DNA from 4 places in the Paenibacillus sp. FSL H8-0537 genome. Region 1 is predicted to be linked to each of the others. Evidence: riboswitches for the same ligand, from Rfam matches in the RefSeq annotation. Region 1 holds a riboswitch; each other region holds the start of a gene.
What was found. Region 1 has a riboswitch for cobalamin ahead of MHB80_RS10680 (ABC transporter substrate-binding protein). Riboswitches for the same ligand answer to the same signal wherever they lie in the genome.
Positions count from the first base shown of each region.

Region 2: it holds a riboswitch for cobalamin, as region 1 does, so the genes downstream of both, MHB80_RS08655 (ABC transporter substrate-binding protein) here and MHB80_RS10680 (ABC transporter substrate-binding protein) in region 1, are expected to answer to the same signal.
Region 3: it holds a riboswitch for cobalamin, as region 1 does, so the genes downstream of both, metE (5-methyltetrahydropteroyltriglutamate--homocysteine S-methyltransferase) here and MHB80_RS10680 (ABC transporter substrate-binding protein) in region 1, are expected to answer to the same signal.
Region 4: it holds a riboswitch for cobalamin, as region 1 does, so the genes downstream of both, cobJ (precorrin-3B C(17)-methyltransferase) here and MHB80_RS10680 (ABC transporter substrate-binding protein) in region 1, are expected to answer to the same signal.

Region 1 covers NZ_CP150290.1:2,547,555-2,553,621, forward strand. The annotation lists gene MHB80_RS10655 (hypothetical protein) at 1-267, shown strand, start outside; gene MHB80_RS10660 (nucleotidyltransferase family protein) at 295-1,035, shown strand; gene MHB80_RS10665 (NADH:flavin oxidoreductase) at 1,373-2,476, opposite strand; gene MHB80_RS10670 (helix-turn-helix transcriptional regulator) at 2,563-2,874, opposite strand; gene MHB80_RS10675 (NADH-dependent flavin oxidoreductase) at 3,007-4,125, opposite strand; cobalamin riboswitch at 4,255-4,452, shown strand; gene MHB80_RS10680 (ABC transporter substrate-binding protein) at 4,621-6,067, shown strand, end outside.
Region 2 covers NZ_CP150290.1:2,053,842-2,059,908, forward strand. The annotation lists gene MHB80_RS08640 (helix-turn-helix domain-containing protein) at 1-253, shown strand, start outside; gene MHB80_RS08645 (ABC transporter substrate-binding protein) at 370-1,365, shown strand; gene MHB80_RS08650 (hypothetical protein) at 1,438-2,469, opposite strand; cobalamin riboswitch at 2,744-3,013, shown strand; gene MHB80_RS08655 (ABC transporter substrate-binding protein) at 3,295-4,869, shown strand; gene nikB (nickel ABC transporter permease) at 4,889-5,818, shown strand; gene nikC (nickel transporter permease) at 5,834-6,067, shown strand, end outside.
Region 3 covers NZ_CP150290.1:5,041,187-5,047,253, reverse strand. The annotation lists gene cbiQ (cobalt ECF transporter T component CbiQ) at 1-395, shown strand, start outside; gene MHB80_RS21255 (ABC transporter ATP-binding protein) at 382-1,251, shown strand; cobalamin riboswitch at 1,367-1,560, shown strand; gene metE (5-methyltetrahydropteroyltriglutamate--homocysteine S-methyltransferase) at 1,831-4,119, shown strand; gene MHB80_RS21245 (hypothetical protein) at 4,168-4,299, shown strand; gene MHB80_RS21240 (response regulator transcription factor) at 4,328-5,059, opposite strand; gene MHB80_RS21235 (AraC family transcriptional regulator) at 5,345-6,067, shown strand, end outside.
Region 4 covers NZ_CP150290.1:3,151,987-3,158,053, forward strand. The annotation lists gene MHB80_RS13380 (leucine-rich repeat protein) at 1-2,777, shown strand, start outside; gene MHB80_RS13385 (DUF6376 family protein) at 3,097-3,570, shown strand; gene MHB80_RS13390 (hypothetical protein) at 3,595-3,864, shown strand; cobalamin riboswitch at 4,098-4,248, shown strand; gene cobJ (precorrin-3B C(17)-methyltransferase) at 4,413-6,067, shown strand, end outside.

The DNA.
Region 1 (6,067 bases):
TCGGGGGAAAGCTCCATTCATAATTATGAATGTGGCTGTCCAGAGCTGATCAGCATTTTCCATATCCTAAAGCATACACAAGGCGTATATGGAGCCAGATTCAGCGGAGCGGGCTACAGAGGCTGCTGTATTGGTCTGGTGGACCCGGCGTATAAGGAGCAAATCAAAGCCGCCATTGATGCACAATATCCAAAGCAGCATCCGGCGTATAAGGATTTGTATCAGGTGTGCTTTAGCAAAACCGATGATGGCGCGCGAATCATATAACTGGGGTTAGAAGCGAGGGAAATACGAATGAAGGCAATTATTTTAGCAGCGGGTTACGCAACTCGCCTCTATCCTTTGACAAAGGACTTTCCAAAGCCTCTTCTGGAGGTTGGAGGGAAAGCGATCATGGACCATATTATGGAGAAAATCGAAAGGGTTAGCTTGATTGACGAGACTTTTATTGTGACCAATGCCCGTTTTTATAGCCACTTTGTAGACTGGGCGAGCCAATCAGATTATTTCAAGCCGATTAAAGTCATTGATGATCGGACGACAAGCAACGAGAACCGCTTAGGGGCTATTGCCGACCTGCAGTTTGTCTTGGAACAGGAAAAGCTCGGCGATGAGCTTCTGGTCATGGCTGGCGACAATCTTTTTGATTTTGAACTAGCCGAAATGGTTCGTTTCTATCAAAGGGCGAGTACGGATACGATTGCAGCCCACGAGATAGAGGACATCGATTTTCTTAGGCGCACAGGTGTTATCCAAATGGATGCTAAGGGTAGAGTTATAGATTTTGAGGAAAAGCCGGCACAGCCTAGATCCAAGTTGGCCTGTCCTCCCTTTTATATTTACCAGCAGTCAACACTCCCTTTAATCAAGCAATATTTGGCAGAGGGCAATAACCCTGACGCACCGGGCAACTTTGTTCCTTGGCTGATTCGGCATAAAGAGGTTCATGCCTACAAATTTGAAGGGAAGCGCTTTGATATTGGGACATTGGAGAGCTATCACGAGGCGAGGGAGCTGTTCGCAAAGCAGAGTTAATTGGTAAAATGGCTAGGGTGTGTATGCAAGCGGGAGTCGCACTGCCACTCCTATTTGGAGGACTGAGGTTCCGCTATTTTGACTTTTGAACCGATTTCAGGCCGTGAGCGGACAGGAGATCCGTTATAACCCTCGTTATCCCGTCAAAACGGCTATTGGCGAGACATTAACGACTCCTGTGTCCGCGTCCTGTGTCTTAACCCGTGATTCCGTTGAATTAGCGTCTGCTGTGTCCGCCAAGTCTATCTTTATGGAAGTATAAACATTAAATGCCCAGCTCCTCCAATCCGTGAAAAAGGAGGCGCTGGGCATATATTTTTTAGTGTAAAATCATTTCTTAGTGCAGCGTCTGCAAAGCAGCAGGCGTAAACGGAATTAATTCATCTTGTCTTCCGCCTTGGACTTTATCTGCCCACGCAGGATCGACGAGCAGGGCGCGGCCAACAGCTACAAGATCAAATTCGCCTGTATCCAGGCGTGAGGCCAGATCATCCACATTAGCGTTTTCTGCGCCTTTGCCTTCGGTAAAGAGGCTCATGAAATCGCCATCTAGTCCTACGGAGCCAACGGTAATCGTTGGTTTGCCAGTAAGCTTTTTCGTCCAGCCTGCAAAGTTGAGCTCCGAGCCTTCAAATTCCGGCTCCCAGAAGCGGCGAGTCGAGCAGTGGAAAATATCTACTCCAGCTTCTACAAGCGGAGCAAGAAACTGTCCCAATTCCTCAGGAGTGCTCGCAAGCTTAGCTGTGTACTCGGACGATTTCCACTGCGAGATGCGAATAATAATCGGGAAATCAGGTCCGACAGCTTGGCGGCAAGCTTCGATAATCTCGACCGCAAAACGCGTTCTCGACAGCATATCGCCGCCATAACGATCCGTCCGTTTATTCGTTTTCTCCCAGAAAAATTGGTCGATCAAATAGCCGTGCGCGCCATGGAGCTCAATGCCGTCAAAGCCAATCCGTTTCGCATCGGCTGCTGCTTGTGCGTAAGCTGCAACAACGTCTTTAATTTCGGCTTCGGTCAAAGGCTCATTCACGACCTCGCCCTCTGCAGTAATACCGGAAGGGCCGATCGGCAGTGCTTCCGGGTTCGGATGGGAGCCGACCTTGCGCGTTGTGCCAACATGCCAGATCTGTGGAACGATTTTGCCGCCAGCCGCATGAACAGCCTCGACGACCTTCGCCCAGCCATTTAATGCAGCTTCGCCATGAAAGTTAGGGATGTTTGGATTATCGGTGGCAGCCGGATGGTTAATCAGCGTGCCCTCTGTCACAATTAAGCCAACGCCATTTTCGGCGCGGCGTCTATAGTAGGCGACAACATCTTCACCCGGAACGCCATTTGGAGAAAAACCGCGGGTCATAGGTGCCATTACGACACGGTTAGGCAGGGAAAGTGGACCTGCAGAGAACGGCTTGAACAACGATTGAATGGAACTCATGAATAAAATACCTCCTAATCGAATAGAAAATCTATAATTCTATAAAAATAGATATAAAAGCATGAAATGAACAGGCATAAGCAAGGTTATAGCTCATCCTGAATCATTTCTTTGAAAAGCCGAATGTTAGCTTCATTGCGTCTGTAATAAGTGTGCTGTCCGATCCGCTTCGACTCCAGCAAGCCTGCTTTATGCATTTTCACTAAATAGCCGGATATAACGGATTGCGCAAGGCCCGATTTTTCAGCAAACGAACCGACGCAGACGCCTCCAGCAAACTGACAAGCATCGGTTAGATGGCATTGAGGCCCGAAATGCTCCTCAGGTGTTTTCAGCCATTTTAAAATATGGTACCGTTTCTCGTTAGACACAGCTTTAAGTATTGATAAAGTATCCATGAGGATTAGTATATCTACTTTTATAGAAATGTCAAATTGTTAGTCTCGGGTCGAAACGCGCCGCGCCGCCAAAGGACGGCGACAGCCGTTTCACCTTGTGCCTATTTGTGATCGATAGGGTGGACTTTGCAATTATTCCGTTATCGGAAACCAGCCTGGCGCATGCGTAATGGCTCCCCACAAGCCATTCGGGATGACAAGACGCTCTTGATCCTGCTTGGACAGCGTAGTCACAATATCCTGCTCGTTGCCTTGCTTGATTTTCTCCGTCCAATCCGGGTCGATAATGAGCTCGCGGCCTAGGGCGATGAACGGCACGCCGGAGTTTTTCGCTTGCAGAGCCTCTTCGGCAGTTGTGATGCCGCCAACTCCGATGAATGGAATGTGCTCGCTGTATTTTTCGACGAACCAGGCCATGCGGCTTTGTGAATCCTGTTCGCCTCTGCGCGGCTTCGACCAGAAATCATTAAGCGACACATGCAAATAATCCAGCTTCTGCTCGATTAGAGCGTTAACCAGATGGTACGAATGCTCCATCGTCAAGCCTTCTTCTTCAGGCTCCTCCGGCGAGAAGCGATAGCCCACCAGAAATGGCTGTGGCGCCATAGCTGCGGCTTTCTGAACGGCTTCAACGACGTAGAGCGGGAAAGCCATCCGTTTATGGACCGAGCCGCCCCAATCGTCGGTACGTACATTGGAAGCCGGGGAATAAAATTGCTGCAGCAGATAGCCGTTGGCACCGTGAATTTCTACGCCGTCAAAACCAGCCTCAATTGCACGGCGGGTCGCTTCGCCAAAGTCGGCGATAATCGCTTTGATTTCCTCCTCGGTTAGCTCGCGTGGTACAATACCGCCTTCTTGCTGGGCAATGCTGCTGGCGCTCACCAAATCATCATTCGGCACTAGGCCAGGGAAGCAGGATCTTCCGCCATGAAAAATTTGCAAAATCGCCTTCGCGCCGCGGCTTTTAATCGCATCGGCCAGACGCTTGAGGCTTGGGATCATTTCGTCGGTATCCGCGCCAAATTCGCCCGGGAAGCCTTTGCCGTTGCGGCTTACGTAGACGCAAGCTGTAACGACGATGCCGGGCCCCGCACTGCGACGGCTGTAGTAGGCGAGCTCCTCATCAGGCACTGTACCGTCCGGATTGGACGAGCAGGTTGTCATTGGCGCCATTACAATACGATTATGTACAGACATGCCATTCGTGAAAGTGAATGGTTCAAATAAAGGCTGAAATTGTGGTTTCATCAGTCGTTCCCTCCAGTTACGAAATGCTATCTACTTTATTTTATATCAGAAAATAAACAAAGGAAAGCGGAGGGAAAGGTTGCTTAAATGAAAGGGCTGGTATATAATCAACCAGATTTGCAAACAACTGAAAAATTGTGGGAATAAGGTGCGACAGCTGCGGCTGGAGCTTAAAAGGGAAGTTCGGTGCAAAACCGACGCGGTCCCGCCACTGTTACGGATTAGCTGAAGCTACAAGGCCACTGATCTCGCTTAGCGAGAATGGGAAGGCAGCTAGCAGCATTATTTCCGGTAGCCAGGAGACCTGCCTGTTCTGACAACACTGCTGTAACCTACGGAGAATAGGGAAGTGTTAGCGCGCATGCTTATTTGCTATGATGGAAAATAACAATAACAGGCAGCTCTATCCTTCCTATGACTGGAGGCAGAGCTGTCTTTTTTTTTGCGGATTTTTACAGGAAGATGATTTTGCTAGAGGGAGAGGAAATAGAAAAGATGAAACGTACACAAACGGCAAGAAATAAAAAAAGAATGGGTGTTTTATTCAGCCTCTGCTTGCTGCTGGCGCTGATGGGCTGCAGTGGTGCCAACGGCTCAAATGAACCCATCAGCAATAATGGGCTGTCGCAGCAGTCTGCTGCTCCTTCCGCCGCTGCGGATGCTGCTTCTGAAGAAATCGTGCTGGCTGCGCCGCGGGATTTAGCACCAGGACCACAAGATGCTTATTACACGAGCACTATTCTATACGTATGGGAGCCGCTAATTGCTGCTTCTGAGGATGGCAAGCCTGCTCCAAAGCTGGCGGAATCGTGGGAAATGTCCGCTGATGGCAAGGAATGGACCTTCATGCTGCGCAAAGGCGTGACGTTCCACGATGGCGCGCCATTCAACGCGGACGCGGCGCTTGCAAATTTTGCCCGTTACAAGCAGGTGAGCCCGAAGAGTTCGCCGTTCTATACGCTGGACATTAATCATTCATACCCTAGCCTTCAGGAAGTCGTGAAGGTTGATGAAAGCACGATTAAGCTTGTTTTCGAAAATCCGCAGCCGACGCTGCTGTATTCAATGATCAACTTCTCAAGTCCGATGTACAGCCCGAATAATTTTGACGACAACGGCGATTTCAACGGCCTGCCGCAAGGAACAGGTCCTTTCAAGCTTGTGCAGCATGAGAAGGATCAATATTCTTTGCTAGAAGCTTACGACGGCTATTATGGCGAAAAAGCAAAAGCTCAAAAAATCCGCGTCCGCGTCATACCGGACCCTGATACAAGGCTGGCTGCCCTTAAATCTGGGGAGATTTTGGGCGTCATGGATTTGGGAGCTATTCCTCCTGCCCTTGCCGAGGAGCTGCTGAAGGATGACCGCTTTGCTGTATCGACGGCAAAATCGACGATTTCCCACTACCTGCATCCGAACGGTGCCAAAGCGCCATTTAATGATTTGAAGATGCGTCAGGCGCTGAGTCTGATTATTGACCGCGAGCAGCTGGTGAAGGAGCTGTTTTTGGGTTATCCAACCGCTACAGCCAACATTCTAAATTCGACCTCGCCGTTTTACAAGGACATCCCTGCCGTTCATGATTCGGAAAAGGCAATCGCTCTGTCGCATGAGGTGCTTGGCGATAACAGGCAGGCGGTTACGCTAATTGTGCCAACTTATGGGCTTGACCGTTATCCGTATAAAGCGCAGGCCGAGCTGCTTCAGGCTGTGCTTCAACAATTGCAGCTGGACGTTACGATTCAAATATTGGATGGAGCAGCTTACAAGGAAGCACAGGCACAAGGAAACTTCGATTTGGCTATGGCCATTCAGGGGCTGCCGAACGGCGATCCTTATTCGATTTTGAACAATTATATGGCTAGCGAAGGCTCAAGCAATAAAAGCTATACGCTCGGTTACAGCAATGCCCGTGTGGATGAGCTGTTGAATCAGGTGAAGA
Region 2 (6,067 bases), 490 kb from region 1:
TCTGGATGAGCTGCCTTTTTTCAGGGCGGATCACCTTATCGTCGTCGTGCAGCCTGATGAGGAGACTCGCCAAGTATGGGCCGACATTCAAGAGTCTTCTGTATGGTTATCCTTCCCCGCCGTGCGCAGCGGCAATATTTATCAAGTTGATGTACACCAGTGGCTGGCTTATGATCCGTTGTCTATTATGGCGCAAATGGAAGAAGCGGCTGTGCTATTAGGCGCAGGAATTGAGGGAGAAGAATATGAATAAGATACATAACAATCCATCAGCAATCATGATAGTGTATGGATATTATCAAGAAGGAAGCCCTATAATCGATTATGATAATCATTATTAATCATAGGACTGAAGGGGAATAAGAAGAAATGAAACAGTTAAGCAGCAGCAGAGGATTATATATAGCAGGAATGCTGGTCATTTTATTCGTTATTGCGGCATGTGGTTCAATGACAGACAAGCCGTTGGAGGACGGAGGAAGCAACACTGCTCTGAACGCAGCACAAGCCGATGCGGCTGCGGGGACAAGAGTATTCACCGACGATATGGGGAGGGATGTAGAAATTCCAGTCTCGCCGCAAAAGGTTGCTGTATGCGAATTTTCTTCGGTGGCCATAACGGTTGGCATTCAGCCGATTGCGGTTTGCGATAATGATTTTCTTAACTCGTTCATAAAACCATCACTGGCAGGCGTTGATTCTATCGGTGATCCGCCAAATGTTGAGAAAATAGTAGAGCTTTCGCCGGATTTAATGATTTTCAGTTCTGTCTATCCAGAAATCTATCCAGATATTATGGATAAATTAGAAAAAGTATCTCCGATTGTGTACATCAAGTTCAGCGATCCGATTTATGATGTTTTTCCTAAAGTTGCGGATGTATTGGGTAAGAAGTCGTTAGCGAGTGGTTGGATCAAAGATTACGAGGCAGAGAGGGATGTTTTGCGAGCGAAGGTGAAACAGTCCATCGGAGATGAATCGGTTTCTATTCTCCTTATCGAGGAAGGCGGACTGCGAATTTATTTGAGTACAAACTTTGGCGGGTATGTCGTGAGGACAGCCTTGCAAGCCAAAGCAGTCGATAAGGTTCAGGCAGAAATGAATAAGGATCGTTGGAAAAATGCGGTTGTCGTCTCGCAGGAGCTGCTTCCAGAGTATGTTGGGGATCATCTGCTGCTCATTGTAGAGGATGAGGAAGACTACAATGAGCTTCTGAAATCAGGCTTATGGCAAGGATTGCCGGCAGTCAAGAATGGAAATGTATATCTACTCGACCAAGACAAATATTATCTGGCAGACAGTATTACAATTAGAGAAACGATGAAAGAAGTGGCTGACTTGCTAGCTTCTGGTGGGAAAAAGTAAACTCGTCCATGCTCATCATTCACTTAGCCTAAAACGTCTAATAGAAGCCATGCAGTCACCATAAACGGTCTTCTAGCCATCCTTCAACTGGTCCACAACCTCTTGAAGCAAAACCATTTCCGTCTCCTTTAATTTATGCAATTGCTCCATTTGCTTGTACAAAGCATCCGAGCTTCGAGTAAACAAATATTTTAAAATGAAATTTCTTAGAGCATGCACATCCGCCTCGAGCTTTCTCCATCTGTTCAAAATTTGATTATCATCAATCAAATGCTTGTTATTAATCATGTAGTCTAATCGCATAGTCATACATTTCTTATGGTCGTAAAGCAGGTGAAACGATCTAATATCAAATACTACCTCCTCTTGAGCCAAATATTTTAAATAGTCGGAGGCCTTGTCGTATACATTAATGCCAAAGGTTAGCCCAGGTGTGCCTAAAGCCTCGTTGTAATATTCATCTGTATGTGACCTGGACAAGAGATAGGCTTTCATCGTATTTTTTACGTATTTTAGAGAAAAAGCATAGTCGTTATTTTCGAGAGGCTTCAATAAATAAAGATGCTGTTTAAAATCATGGGCTTCAATTTCCAATAAATGAAACGCTCTGCTAAAAGCCTCGTAATCACAGGTGATATTCGTTGTGTATTTTCCATTGGCATTATTGTCGCAGAAATACAGCTTTTTATTGGCATCATCATACCCATTTATCATGACTTCATGTGGAGACTTCGCAGTAATTTCATATTCTTTTATATAAAAACGGTCGATCATAACGATCACATAATAGCCGCCGTCAATCGATGCTTTAATAAAATCAAGCAGGTCATTATTCAAAATAGTCGAGCTTCGCCTGTCTATCGCTATCCGCTGAAAATCAATAAAAGGGCAGTCATAAAACTCAACCATTTTATCTCTATAATAACCATTGTAGAAAAAGGTATATAATTGGTTTGGATCTGGAATATCGAATAAATTAATATAATTATTCATAAACCACATTTTTTTCGAATCTACGCGAGATATAATCGAATAAAAATCACTGTAAAACCAATAGGAATCAATAATTTGCTTTACTTCGACTGGAAGGATTTTCACCGACAATGTGATCATTCCTTTTCTAATTGATAGAGTACCTATTGGACTAATTTAATAAATAAGCTCATCATGCGTGAAGTATTTTCAATATATCATTACTGGAAAAAATATGAAAGTTTTATATTGAAAATACTTTCATTTAGCTTGTTTAAGGCACTGGGGCGTGTGCATTATGATGGAGCTATAGCTTACTTAAATCAAAATGTTGACAGATCAGCACTTCCTCCCTAAGATTAAGAGTGGATTACGGACAAGACAGGCTGATTAGCCTGCAAAACTTCATAATTGAATGAAAATAGGTGCGGTACGAAGGCAAGGACATATACGCCTTAGTTCGCTTAAAAGGGAAGTTCGGTTAAAGGCCGACACGGACCCGCCACTGTATAGGGCAGCAGCTAATCATTAATTAAGCTGCGCTCCCCTCACAAATGAACCACTGGCTGATGAGCTTCTTTTCGTCGCAGGACGAATTGCAGAGGCTCGCGCTAGCCGGGAAGGGAAGAGAGGGAGGCCCCAAGTCAGGAGACCTGCCTGTTTTAACATCACTGTTTGACCTACGGTGCTTAGGGAGGTGGTTGGTTATGCCCATTTATTGCAAAATGTCTAACGATTATTTGCTGCTCCATGACGAGCAGACGCAGATAAGGTTTAGTTATTTATCATAAAAGCATTTCTGACTGCTTTCTTAAGGGTCGGGGATGCTTTTTTTAAATATAGGAAAGGATATGATTTTTCTATCCTTTCTCTATATTTCTACGCGAAACGGTAGCTTTGCCGCCACAGGACGGCTTTCGGCCGTTTACGCTTACTTAAAGGGGAGACAAAAGAAAAATGAACAACACGAAGAAGCCATTTAGCTTTTCACTTGGAATGATGATCGTTTGCTTGATGCTGGTGCTTGCAGGATGCAGCACGAATGCTGACTCAAACACAGGGAAGGGCACCAATGCTGCCGGGGAAAACAATGCTTCTGCCGCAAATAAAACACTGACAATGGCGTACACCTGGAACCCAGCAGGCGTTGACCCGCATGGCGATGACAGCTGGGACGTTATGCGCTCTGGCGCAGGGGAAACGCTTATTAAATTGAATGAGCAGCTGCAGCCGGCTGCTTGGCTTGCGAAGGAGTGGAAGCAGGAGGATGCTAACACGTGGACGCTCAAGCTGGAGAACAACGTAACGTTCCACGACGGCAAAAAGATGGATGCAGAAAGCGTGAAAGCTTCACTGCTTCGTTCCATTGAAAATAGCCATTTGGCGAAGGATTTGCTGCTGGTGAAAGATATTGAAGTGGTTGCACCGGATGAGCTGAAAATTATAACAACACAGCCGAACTCGGCTATTATTTCCAGCTTGGCTGATCCAAGCACGATTATTCTTGATGTCGACAGCATAAAGGAAGCGGGCAGCTACCCGGCCATGACGGGAGCTTTCAAAATCAAGCAGTTTACGAAAGACGTATCGCTTGTTGTTGAGCGTTATGATGGGTATTGGGGACAACCGGCGAAGCTTAAGGAAGTGACAATGAAGTTTGTAACCGATGGCAATACCCGACTGATGGCGCTGCAAGCTGGCGAAGTAGATGTTGCAACGGACATTCCGATTGACAGCATTGAGCTGGTAGAGAAGGACAGTAAGCTGGAAGTGCTGTCTGCACCATCGGTTCGTACACATATGGTATTATTTAATATGAATTCTGCTTTGTTTAAAGAAAAGGCGAACCGCGAGGTTGTAGATCAAGCCATTCCGCGCGAGGCGATTATTGAATCGGTTATGCGTGGCTATGGCACGAAAGCGAAAAGCCCGTTCCCGGAAATTTTGCCATTTGGCAAAGTAGCGGAGCAAGCAGCAGGGGAAACGACGGAGCAATTGCTGAGCGCTGGCGGCTGGCAGAAAAATGCTGCAGGCATGTGGGAGAAGGAAGGCAAGCCATTCGAGGCGACGCTCCTTACGTTCCCGCACCGCCCAGAGCTGTCCGTAATGGCAGAGGTTATTCAGAACCAACTGCTTAATGAAGGCATTACCGTGAAAATTCGCAAGGTTGAAAATATTGATGCTGAGCTTGCGAAGTCCGATTGGGATCTTGCTATGTACAGCATGCTGACAGCACATACAGGCGATCCGCAATATTTCTTGAACATTTTCTATCAATCAGCTAGCGAATCGAATGTCAGCCATTATGTATCGAAGCCGCTTGAGACGGTTATTAACAAGCTGAACGAAACGTCTGCTACAGAAGCACGCAATGCGCTTGCGATAGAAGCTCAGGACATTATTAATGAAGATTTGCCGCAGTCGTTTATCGTACACCCCGACAATGTATTTGGCGTGAAAAAAGGGGTAACGGGCTTTATTCCGCATCCGATCGAATATTATTATGTGACAGCTGAAGTTGATATCACCTAAGTAAAGGGTGTACCTAAGTATGCTTCGTTTTTGGCTCGAACGCGCCATGCAAATGCTGCTTGTCATTTTTTGCGTAGCGACGCTGACCTTCATTTTAATGAGGGTATCTCCGGGCGATCCGGCGAGAATTTTGCTGACCACGCACAATATCCCGGCTTCTCAGGAGGCGATTGACGCACTGCGGGAGGAAATGGGGCTGACAGACTCCTTATGGAGCCAATATATACGCTGGCTTGGCGATGTATTTACATGGCAGTGGGGGACATCTTATATGTCCAAGGAGCCAGTTGCCGGCGAATTGCTTAAAAGGCTGCCCGCCACACTGGAGCTGGCCTCGGCTGGTGCATTTGTCATGCTGCTGGCAACCTGCCTCATCGGCCTCGCCACCGCAATCTTTTCAACAGGGCTGCTTGACCGGATGGGCCGATTGATGGCGCTGCTTGGCGCCTCGATCCCCTCCTTTTGGCTCGGTTTTTTATTGATTTATTTTTTCTCGGTCCGTCTTGGCTGGCTGCCTTCCATGGGACGCGGCGGCCTTGCTCACCTCTTAATGCCGGCGGTTACGCTTGGGCTCGGACTTGGTGCGGTATATGCCCGGGTTTTGCGGACGAATATGCTCGAGATGAACAGCCAGAACTTCGTCAAGGCATCGCGTGCGCGAGGCTTGTCCAAGGGGAGGATTTTAATCTTCCAAGTGTTTAAGCATGCATTTTTGCCGATTTTATCGATGCTGGGGACAAGCTTTGCTTTTATGCTGGGGGGGAATGTGATCGTTGAGACGATCTTCTCTTGGCCCGGCGTAGGCAAATATATTATTGAAGCGATAACGGCGCGGGATTATCCGGTCATTCAAGGTTATGTGGTATTCACTTCCTTCTTGTTTGTCGCGATCCATTTAGCGGTGGAAGTTTTTTATGTGCGCTTGGACCCGCGGCTGCGGGCAAGCTAGGAGGTACCCTTTTTTATGCAGACCCTTTTTCAGAAAAAGAATACAAGCCTGCTGCTTGGCATCGGCCTATTTGCAGTCATCGTACTGCTGGGCTTGCTTGCCCCATGGCTCGCGCCTCATAACCCGCTGCAGGTCAATTTATCCAATCGGCTTCTGTCGCCGAGCGGCGAATACCCTTTCGGCACCGATCATTTGGGGCGCTGCATTTTATCTCGTATTTTATACGGCATTCGGACGACTGTTTCGATT
Region 3 (6,067 bases), 2.5 Mb from region 1:
CCTTGACTACCCCGTTTCCCGAGCTGCTGCAGGTGCTGAAGCGGTTGAAAATGCCGCAAATTGTACTGGAGCTCATGATCATTATGTATCGCTTCATCTTTCTGCTGCTGGATACGGCGGGGGCTATGCTGATCGCGCAGCGCGCACGGGGCGGTCAACATGGTTTTAGAGGAAAGCTTCAAGGTACGGCAGCTATTGCCGTGCGGCTCTTCGTCAAGACGATGCATCGCTATAAGGGGCTTTCGAATGGGCTGATGGCAAGAGGATTTACGAATGAGATCCGCCTTGCGCCTGCTGTAAAGCGGACGGTTCGCCTCCGATATTGGGCGGAAGCTGGGCTAGGCATAATCATTTTATTGGCAGCAGAGCTATGGCTTCGGTATGGAGGTGAATAAGCTGGCAGACAACGATCAGGCATCAACCATTATGGAAATGAACAGTGTAAGCTATGCATATCCCGGAACGGACAAGGTCGCTTTAAACGGGCTAGAGCTGCGGATTCCTGCAAGCAAGAAGGTAGCGCTGTGCGGGCATAATGGCTCGGGCAAGTCGACGCTTTTTTTGCAGCTTATTGGCATTAATCGTCCGCAATCCGGTTATGTCAGCTGGCGCGGCGAGCCGCTTTCTTACAAGCCCAGAGAGCTTGCCAGCTTGAGACGGCGCGTTGGTCTTGTTTTTCAGGACCCGGAGCATCAGCTCATCTTGAATACCGCTTATGAGGATATTTCTTATGGGCTGCGCAATGCGGGGCTTCATGAAGAGGAAATTAACAGGCGTACGGGGCGTATCATCCAGCAGCTGAACTTGCAGGAACTGGCTCATAAGCCGCTGCATCATCTTAGCCTGGGGCAAAAGAAGCGAGTCGCTCTTGCCGGCGTGCTGGCGCTGGAGCCGGAGCTGGTACTGCTTGATGAGCCGGCTGCTTATCTCGATCCGATATCGGAGCAGCGGCTGATGGCTGAGCTGGACCGCATTCATGCGAGCGGCATAACGCCGGTTATGGCAACGCATGACATGAATATGGCCTATGCTTGGGCGGACTGGATTTTTATTATGAATGAGGGCCGCTGTATATTGGAGGGTACGCCGGAGACGGTATTTCGCGAAGGCGAACGTCTCAGAAGCCTTGGACTCACGCTGCCAATGGTGCTGGAAGCTTGGGAGGCACTGCCGTCTGAGCTGCGAGGAGAACAGCCGCCGCCGCGCACGCTCGCACAATTTAAAGCGGCTGTAAAATCTTTTGTTGTATAAAAACACGAAAGTGTGTATAGTTATACATGTTGCTTGAAATAGTAGGAAAGGACATGATTTTTACATCCTCTCTCTATATTTCTCAGAATGAAAAGTATAAATAAAGATTGACCAACTAAATAGCGAGGAATAAGGTGCTCTTGCGTCACGTCTTGAGCTTAAAAGGGAAGTCCGGTGCAACACCGGCGCGGTCCCGCCACTGTAACAGCGGAGTTCTGCGCAATAAAGCCACTGGCATGATGCCGGGAAGGCGAGCGCAGCGATGATGATGCTGGAGCCAGGAGACCTGCCTTATTCTATACACTGCATTACCTACGGGAGATAGGGAGGTGTTAAAGATGGCAGCCATCGTTTGTTGAAACGAGGGGCGTCTTTACCCACATTTCTGTACAGGGTAGGACGTCCCTTTTTGTATTTAATCGTTTCTGGCTGGCAGCAAATCGGATGTATAGGGAAAGGCCGCCGCGAAGAAATTCGCTCGCAATGCCATAAGCATATATCTGAGTTTGTTGATGAAATAACAAAGAATTATAACTTCCATCCACTAGGGTGAATAATGAAAAACAGGAGGCAATAACAATGAGTCAAGTAAAAAGCAGCAGTTTGGGATATCCGCGTATCGGTGAAAACAGAGAATGGAAAAAAGCGCTGGAGGCGTTCTGGAGCGGCAAGCTTGAGGAAGCGGATTTCTTGAAACAGCTGGAGACGATTCGTCTAAACCATCTGCAATTGCAAAAACAGGCCGGAATTGATCTCATTCCGGTAAATGATTTTTCGTATTATGACCATATCCTTGATACAGCTGCTATGTTTGGCGTCGTGCCTGAGCGCTTTGGCTACACAGACGGCCCTGTATCGGTAACGACCTATTATGCCATGGCGAGAGGCAATAAAACGGCTTCGGCATCCGAGATGACGAAATGGTTCAATACGAACTATCACTACATTGTTCCTGAGCTGAAAGGCATTACGCCGGCTCTGACCGAGAACCGTCCATTGATCGCTTACCGCGAGGCAAAGGAAAAGCTGGGCATCGAGGGCAAACCAGTCATTGTTGGACCTTATACATTTCTCAAGCTTTCTAAAGGCTATGCCGCTTCTGAGCTTGCTACGGTTGCTGCCCAGTATGTGCCGCTGTATGCACAGGTGCTGCGCGAGCTGGAGCAAGAAGGCGTACAATGGGTACAAATTGACGAGCCTTCGCTCGTAACAGATGTGTCTGATGCAGATTTGGCGCTTGTGCAAAGCATTTATGCACAGCTTCATGAAGCGGCACCTAAGCTCAATTTGCTGCTGCAAACGTATTTCGAATCGGTTCAGCATTATGCTGCAATCGCGGCTTTGCCTGTACAGGGCTTAGGTTTGGATTTCACAGCTGGCGCTGAAAAGAATCTGCAGCAGCTGGAGTCAATCGGCTTCCCGCAAGGCAAGGTGCTGGGCGCAGGTATTATTGACGGCCGTAACATTTGGCGGGCAGATCTTCAGGAGCGCAAAGCGCTGCTTTCCCGTATTGCTAAAGTCGTGCCAAACGACCGCCTAATTGTAAGCTCCTCTTGCAGCCTGCTGCATGTACCTGTATCGGCCGCTCTCGAAACGGCACTGCCAGCAGAGCTTGCAGGCGCACTGGCGTATGCCAATGAGAAGCTGGAGGAAATTTCCGTTCTTGCAACTGCGCTGAATGAAGGAGATGCAGCGGTAAAAGAGGCATTTGATCGCAATGCAGCCGCTTTAGCTGCACTTGCCGCATCGCCATCCCGTGGCCGTGCAAGCGTTCATGCCGCTGTAGCGAGCATCGATGCACAGCCGTCGGAGCGCAAAGCGGTATTTGCAGAGCGCCAAGTGAGCCAGAAGGAACGCTGGCAGCTGCCATTCCTGCCGACAACGACAATCGGCAGCTTCCCGCAAACGGCGGAAGTACGCCAAGCAAGGCAGCAATGGCGTCGTGGTGATTTGGGTGAGGAGCAGTACCGCGTATTCATTAAGGAGCAGATTCAGCATTGGATCAAGCTGCAGGAAGAGATCGGCCTTGATGTGCTCGTTCATGGGGAGTTTGAGCGTACGGATATGGTTGAGTTTTTCGGAGAGAAGCTGGAAGGCTTTGCTTTCACGAAAAATGGCTGGGTGCAATCCTATGGCTCGCGCTGTGTAAAACCACCAGTCATTTACGGCGATGTGCAGTTCAGCAAGCCGATGACTGTCGAAGAAACCGTTTATGCACAGTCGCTGACTTCTAAGCCGGTAAAAGGCATGCTGACGGGTCCGATTACGATTTTGAACTGGTCGTTTGTCCGCAGCGATTTGACTCGCGAGCAGGTTGCTTACCAAATCGCGCTTGCCTTGGCAGAAGAAGTGAAGGCGCTGGAGGAAGCAGGCATTGAAATGATTCAGGTGGATGAGCCTGCCCTTCGCGAAGGCTTGCCGCTTAAACGTGAAGATTGGGAGCAGTATTTGAACTGGGCGGTGCTTTCCTTCCGCTTGTCCACTTCTGATGTTAAGGATACGACGCAAATTCACACGCATATGTGCTATTGCGAGTTCCATGACATTATTGATTCCATTCGCGCGCTCGATGCCGACGTTATCTCCATTGAAACATCCCGCAGCCACGGCGAGCTGATTCACAGCTTCGAGGAGCACACATATGAGCTGGGTATTGGCCTTGGCGTATACGATATTCATAGCCCTCGCGTGCCGGAAGTAGAGGAAATGACATCGATGATCAAACGCGCCCTGAACGTGCTTGAGCCAGAATTGTTCTGGATTAACCCGGACTGCGGACTTAAAACGCGTGGTGTAGATGAGACAGTTGCATCGCTGCGCAATATGATTCAAGCGACTGAGCAAGTACGGGAGCAGCTGGCTAAGTAATGAAGTAATTGTAATGATCAGGACGATTCGTATCGTTATTAAGAAGTTATGGATATTAAAAAAGCTCCGCTTGCGCTGATTGGCGCATGCGGAGCTTTTGCTTTATTTGAAGCGGGGATGGTCAAAGCCGAGGGAGTGGGGACACGGCAGGCAGGAAAACAGGCCAATATAGACAGGTAATGCAATTCAGCCTGCTACAGCCGCCCGCCTAAATGGTCTCTGCCGCGGGATTCATCAGGCAATAGCCAATGCCCCATACCGTCTGAATCAAGGAGGCAGATTCGGGGTGGACGCGGTTCAGCTTCTCTCTGATCCGCTTCACATGGGTATCAATCGTCCGGTAATCGCCTAGCGATTGATAGCCCCAAATTCGCCGCATTAAATCCTCACGGGAAATGGGCTGATTGATGTTGGCTGCCATAAACCTGAGCAGCTCATATTCGCGGAACGTCAGCTTTACCTTGCTGCTTCCGGCAATCACTTGCCTCGAATCATAATCGAACACGAGTCCTGGCAGCATAAGATCAGGTGTCTGCTTGCGCTGCAAGGCGCGATAAGCAAACTCCGAGGTGCGGCGAATGATCGCTTTAATGCGGTACATCAGCTCGCGCGGGCTGAATGGCTTAACGACATAATCGTCGGAGCCCGCTTGGAAGCCGTCGAGCCGGTCATCCTCTTCGCCACAGGCGGAAAGCATAATGACGGGTGTCGATTTTTTCTTCTTGAGCTCGCGGCAAAATTCAAGCCCGTCCATCCCCGGCAAATTACGGTCCAGCAAAATCATTGAATAATTGTATTGCATCGCCTTGAACAAGCCGTTGATGCCGTCCGAGGCTTCTTCGACGATCCAGCCTTCTTTTTTCAAAAATAACTTGAGCAGCTTGCGGATATGCTCCTCATCATCAACAATCAGAATGCTATATGGTTGCTGAAATGCCATCGCTCAACACCTCATCTTTATGATTAAATTCATTATTGATAACAATTATCATTATCATTACATGCGGTCCCCATTTTTGTCAACTAAAAAACCTCCGTTTCTTGCCACATTAGCCGAAGGGTAGTCGCGAAAAAGACACAATTGCCTATGAGTGCGGATAAGTACAGCTGCTGCTCCCAATCGTCGTCAGGCTGTTCTCTTTCGAGCAGACGGGGAGCAGAGTATAATGGTGAAATGCAGGCTTTGGATGAAGGAGAGAGCTAGGTTTAGAGGAGGGACGATGAAGTGGAAAGAAGGGGTATTTTTCAGGGGCAGTTAATGCAGGCCGAGCAGTATCCGCGAGTGGTAGCCTATTATTTTAAGGAATGGAATGGCTTCGAAATGGCTTACCATCAGCATAGCGCTGTTGAAATTATGTATGTCATATCAGGCGATTGCACGGTAGAGCTGCCGAATAAATCCATCCCAATGGAAAAAGGGCATTTCATCGTCATCGACTCAATGGTCGCTCACCGTCTTCATGTTGCGGAGGGCACCGCATGCCGGATGCTCAATGTTGAATTTATTTTTAGCCATACCGGTGTGGGACTTCCTTCCCTTAAACGGCTGGCGGAGACAGATCGTGCGCTTGCGGCGCTGTTCGCCGTGCAGCACGATTATTTGCTGCTTTACGATCCGAGCGATGTGTATCAAATGCTGAAGGCGCTCGTGCTGGAGCTGGACGGCAAGCGGCGCGCGGAGCAGCTTCTCACTGCACTTCAACTGACGCAGCTGCTTGTTCAAATTGGCAGGCTTGCGCAGGAGGCCTCCAGCCAGTCACATGATGCATCGGAGTTTTATGTGGGCGAGAGCCTCGCTTTTATTCAGCAAAATTATGACCGCGACATTCAGGTCAAGGATATTGCGGCGGCGGTAAGGCTGCATCCGGGGTATTTCCACCGCATATTTAAAGCGGGAACGGGCTGCTCGGTTATGGACTACGTCATGCGCTTTCGGATGGAGAAGGGG
Region 4 (6,067 bases), 600 kb from region 1:
ATAACGCGGGCAATTACACGCAGGCTCAACTGGATACTGCGGTTAACCAGTTAAAATCAGCGGTTCAAGCCTTTAATGCTGCTGTTATACAAGCGGGCATTCCAACGGCGTTGGGGGCGGCGATCACGGCGGCGCAGCAGGCGTTGACGGATCATCCGCAAGGAGCGGATGTAGGGCAGGTGTCAGCGGGAACGCGCACCGTGCTTGAAACTGCGATGGATGCGGCACAGCAGGTTCTTGATAACGCGGGCAATTACACGCAGGCTCAACTGGATACTGCGGTTAACCAGTTAAAATCAGCGGTTCAAGCCTTTAATGCTGCTGTTATACAAGCGGGCATTCCAACGGCGTTGGGGGCGGCGATCACGGCGGCGCAGCAGGCGTTGACAGATCATCCGCAAGGAACGGATGTAGGGCAGACTTCGGCAGGAACGCGCACCGTTCTGGAAACTGCGGTGGATGCGGCACAGCAGATTCTTGATAACGCGGGTAATTACACGCAGGCTCAACTGGATACGGCAGTTAACCAGTTAAATTCGGCGGTTCAAGTCTTTAATGCTGCTGTTATACAAGCGGGCATTCCAACGGCGCTGGGGTCGGCGATCACAGCGGCGCAGCAGGCGTTGACGGATCATCCAGAAGGAACGGATGTAGGGCAGACTTCGGCAGGAGACCGCGCTGCCTTGCAGACCGTGATAGATGCAGCGCAGGCTATTGCCGACGATGCGGAAAATCAATCTCAGACTCGTTTGGATGAAGCTACTGTCAGTTTGAACGACGCTATGGCGGTATTTGAAGCCGCTTGGGTGGGGATGGTGCTAACCGCATCGGCCAATGATTTGTACGGAACGAGCGACACGCTTCGCTTTACGGTATTTTATGGATATGAAGTAACCGTGATCGGAACACCGGTCGTTCCGATCATGGTTGGAGACAATTCCGCCACTCAGACGGTATATGCCCCATATATGGGAGCGCGAGGCGAGGCAGTGACAAAACTTACTTTCGAATTCGAAGTTCCTGCTGGGCTCGCGGATGTTGACGGAATTAAAGTTGCTGCATCATTGGAACTCCCGGACGGTGCAAGTATCGTTCGCACCTCCAGCGGACGCCCGGCTTCGCTAACTTACGTAGCCCCGGACGCGAACGGAATACGTATCGTGGCGATACCGCCCGAAGTTACCCTGACGGTTGCACCTAACGGATCGGAACGTAAAGCGATCAGTGTGATTGCAAGCGTGTACGGCGGAGCTGCGGGAAATGCGCTGACGCAGCTCCGTTGGCTGCCTGGAAGTCTTAGTGGGGTTGATTTTGCCGGCGGAACGAAAGGAACCGATATTTTGGCCACACCTCAATTCACCACTACTGCCAACGGCGACTATACCGTTTATGCCCTAGACGAAGCAGGCAATGAAGCAGTGAAAACCATCACTGTTACTGGGATCTCAACCTCGTCTTCGTCGGATAACGGCAATCGACCGGTCACATCGGGGACGACTGTGAAGTTAGATTCGAATGGCGGGATTACAATTCTCGTCGATCCATCCGACATCAAACAAGTCAAGCGTTCGGACGGCACGGTGATCGAGCAAGTCATCCTCCCCGAACGGACGAGGGAGCAAGTGTTGGAACTCCTGAAAAATGCGATGGAACCGATTGTCAGAATTACAATCGGCAATCGGGAGCAAGCGGTACAGGCACAGCTTCAAGCATACTGGATCGTGGATATGGTCAAAGCTAATTCCAATACAATTGTCGAGGTGAGGTTGAACGATTCTAGCTACCAATTGCGGTTAAGCGCGATCGATCTGACCGGCTTGGCGGCGCGTCTCGACGCGGAAATATCGAATTTGACCGTGAACATCATACAGGCGCTGGCCGGCGAGCAAATTCGACAAGAGATCGATCGGATCGGCGTTTCTCAAGGTTTTTCTGTTTTCGCCGACGTCATTGACTACAAGGTGATGGTCGAAGCAAACGGGCAAATGCTGGAGGTGTACGACTTTGGTGGATCTTACTCGACCCGGACCATTAAGTTGGACCGAGAGAACACAAACCGTAACCTGGTTGCTGTTCAGTATATCCCGGAAAACGGAACCGTCGTTTTTGTTCCGGCAAAGATGGAAACCGGTCCAGACGGCACTAACGAAGCGATTCTGAACGTGCCACATAACAGCTTGTACACAGTCGTAAATGTGCAAGCCCGAACGTTCGCCGATTTAACCGGACACTGGGCAAAAGCGGATGTGGAGCATCTGGCGTCCAAGCTGCTGGTGAACGGCGTGGCGGCCGACCGTTTTGACTCAGAGGGAACCATTACACGAGCGGAATTCTCAGCCTTGCTCGTTCGTGCGCTAGGGCTATCCGTGAAGGAGAGCGAGGGCGGTGATCGTTTTGCGGATGTCCCTGCATCCGCATGGTATGCATCTGCAGTAAATGCGGCAGTGGCTAACGGGCTGGTTAGTGGCATCGGTGCCGGCCGTTTTGCGCCTAACGATCCAATTACCCGCGAGCAAATGGCCGTTGTGATTGCTGGGGCCTTAACCTTCACCAGCCATGGAACCGGTAGCGATGGGCAAGAGGGAGGCCATCTGGATGCTTTCACGGATCGAGACTCCATTTCTTCATGGGCGCAAGCTGCGGTAGTCCGAGCATCGGAAGACGGCATTATGAAAGGAATGGTGGACGGACGCTTTGCCCCGAGGGAGAATGTAACGAGGGCGCAGGCAGCGGTTATACTGAAAAGGTTCCTGCAATATGTACATTTTATCGATTAAATCAAGCAAAGTAATCAATCCCAAATGAATCGAGATACTCATTCATGGAATCGTCTGTAAAACGATAGTGAAGGAGCTTGCCTCGTGGCAGCTCCTTTTTGTCGTACAAGTAACTGGCAGATAGGTGTGAAATGTCGGTTGACAAGAAAATGGTTTAAATGAAATCCACGAAATCTTCGGGCTGTTTTAGTCTCATTTGATCTTATAGCCCACATAAATGATGGACAAGCTTATTAATAAGACGAAATGCAACCGTTTGGACGCTTATGCCGTATAAATAGTGCTCTGTGCCATACAGGCGGAAAGGAAGAGATTAAACATGACCATTCGTTCAGGAAAAAGCATACTTTTAATCATTGGAATGTTATTATTAGGAGGATGCTCGTTATTCGAGGATGCCAAGCAGGCGGTCAATTCCGTATCGAGCTCGGCCGACTATGTGACGGGGGCGGCTTCATACATGCAGACGCTGACAAGCTTCAGCGAGCAGGCGACGCAGCTTGCGGAGCAAGCCGTAAACGATGCAAGTGCACGCGCCGATTATAAGGAACAGCTAGTAGCTGTGCAGGAATCTATCAAGCAGTTTGGCGAGCTGCAAGCGCCGGATTTTGCCAAGGATGTCCATCAGACCGTGGTCGATTATAATTTGAAGCTGCAGGAAGGCATTGATGCGGTGCTGAAGCAGATCGAAGACGGCAAAGCATTGGTTGACGCAACGGAAATTCCAAATACGATTAACAAAATCAACGAGCTGTTAAATCAAGTCAATCAACTTCAGCAGCTGGTGTCGTAACGGTAAAGAGAGGAAGAATGAAAGATGAAAGTAAATATTTTGCATGCTAGCATGACGAACTCCAAGGAATCTGGTTTCGTAGGCAAGGTTCATTTTGAAGTAGAGGGTCAGACGAACCAATACGAAATTGCCCTTCACAGCCGCAAGGCGACTGAGTGGGGCTACGGTTTATTTTTTCTAAATGAATCAGGCAAGGAAGAGGATCTTTTAGCTGTTGAGGATGAGCTGGAAGAGGATGACGAGCTTTTTGATTCTCTCGTGAAAGCGGCTTGGGAAACACTGGAGAAGAAATAAACCTTTACGCGTAAATGGCTGAAGCCGTCCTCTGACGGCAAAGCTGCCGTTTCGAGGGTGAAATATAAGCCCATTTATAAGTGCAAAACTTATAAATTCTTATATTTTGAAAAATAGAGCTGGCGCCAGCATGGACATGCAGTCCGAGCTTGCGCTGGCTCTATTTGCGTCTAGGCTGATGGCATAAACGCACTTGTCGATCATACAATCTAATGTTATCATTAAGATTACAATTTAATAGGAAGGGAATAAGTGTCAGCAGGTGCGCAAGGCGCCCAAGTTGACTTAATAGGGAAGTCGGTGAGAGACCGGCGCGGACCCGCCACTGTATGAAGCGACTGACGCTTCAAAGCCAGGAGACCTGCTTATTTCAACGACACTGTAAACCTACGTGGATATTAGGAAGGTGTTAGAGATTGGATGGCCCTTCGCTGTCTGCGTTTAACAAGGACATTGGTCTTTTCAAGCATTTCTAACACATATCGTTAGAGGTGCTTTTTTTGTTGGATAGAAATTGTAAATTGCTACATAGAAGGAGTTGGGCATCAATGAGTGAAGCAGGCGTCGGCAAGCTGTTAATAATCGGATTCGGCCCAGGGAGCTTCGAGCATATTACGAAACGCGCCCGTGAAGCGATTCAGGAGAGCGATATAGTCATCGGCTATAACACGTATGTGGACTTGATTCGGGAGCTAATCAGCGATCAGGCGATTGTGCGGACAGGGATGACGGAGGAGGTCAGCCGGGCGCAGGAAGCGGTGCGCCAGGCGGAGAACGGCAAGAAGGTTGCCGTTATATCAAGCGGCGATGCGGGCGTGTACGGTATGGCAGGACTCGTGTATGAGGTGCTGATTGAGAAGGGCTGGAAGCGTAATGGCGGGGTAGAGGTTGAAGTCATTCCCGGCATTTCCGCCATTAACTCGACAGCGTCCCTGCTCGGCGCACCGATTATGCACGATGCTTGCACGATCAGCCTAAGCGATCATTTGACCCCTTGGGAGCTGATAGCGCGCAGAGTAGAAGCGGCAGGACAAGCGGATTTCGTCATTGCGCTTTATAACCCGCGCAGCGGCAGAAGAACACGGCAAATCGTGGAGACGCAGCGTATTTTGCTCAAATACCGCTCGCCAGATACGCCGGTTGGCATTGTGAAAAGCGCGTACCGCGACCGTGAGGATATTGTCGTGACGACGCTTGCCCGTATGCTTGACCATGATATCGGCATGCTGACAACGGTCGTTATCGGCAACTCCACAACCGTTAATTATGATGGGCTGATGATTACGCCGCGTGGCTATCAGCGCAAATATACGCTGGGCGAAGGCGCGCAGCCTTTGAAGCCTCACCAGCGTCTGCAAGAGAAGAATGAGCCGTGGGCGCTTCATACGGCAGGAATGCCGGAGCTCTCAGGTGATGGAGACTATCCTGAGGATGAATATGATAGGGCGGACTCTTTGGTGGAGCGGGAGGAGCCGCAAATGGCGATGCAAGACCAGCCGAGAAATGAAAATGGGCAAGGCGGCGGCGTAGCCGTTGCCATAGCGCCTCCAGCCGCACCCGTGAAGCCAGCTCCAGCTCCGGTTGATAAAGCTGCTTCATCGAGGGTGGAGTCAGCCGCGATGCCAGCTGTCTCGCCACTTCATTTGGCGATGGAAGCAGTACTGCTTAATGATCGCAGCAAGGGTATAGAGCCTAGTGGGGCATATGAGGAAGCCGCGAGCCCATTGCCTGTATTTACGCAGCAATCCGTTTTGGAGTTCGCCGTAAGCCCGGGTGTAGCGACGAAGAACTTTACTCCCCAACAGCTGGTGGCACTGGCGCAGGCGGTTGGCGAGAAGGGCTCGATTGAATATACGCCGCACCATCATCTGCTTGTGCGGATCCCGACGTCTGATCCAGACAGCGTTACGGCAAAGCTGCGTGCGGATGGCCTCAGTCTGGCACCGATTGGTGATGTTTTGCAACTGAAGGCTTGCGATTTTTGCAATCTGGAGAAGGCGGAATCGGTGCCTTATGCCGATGAACTGCAAGAGAAGATCGGCGGCATGGCCATGCCGAAGGAGCTGCGTGTCGGGTTCAATGGCTGCGGCATGGCTTGTTATGGCGCAGTTAACGAGGATATCGGCATCGTGTATCGCCGTGGCAAATTTGATTTGTTCCTCGGCGGCAAAACCGTCGGCCGCAATGCGCATGCGGCGCAGCC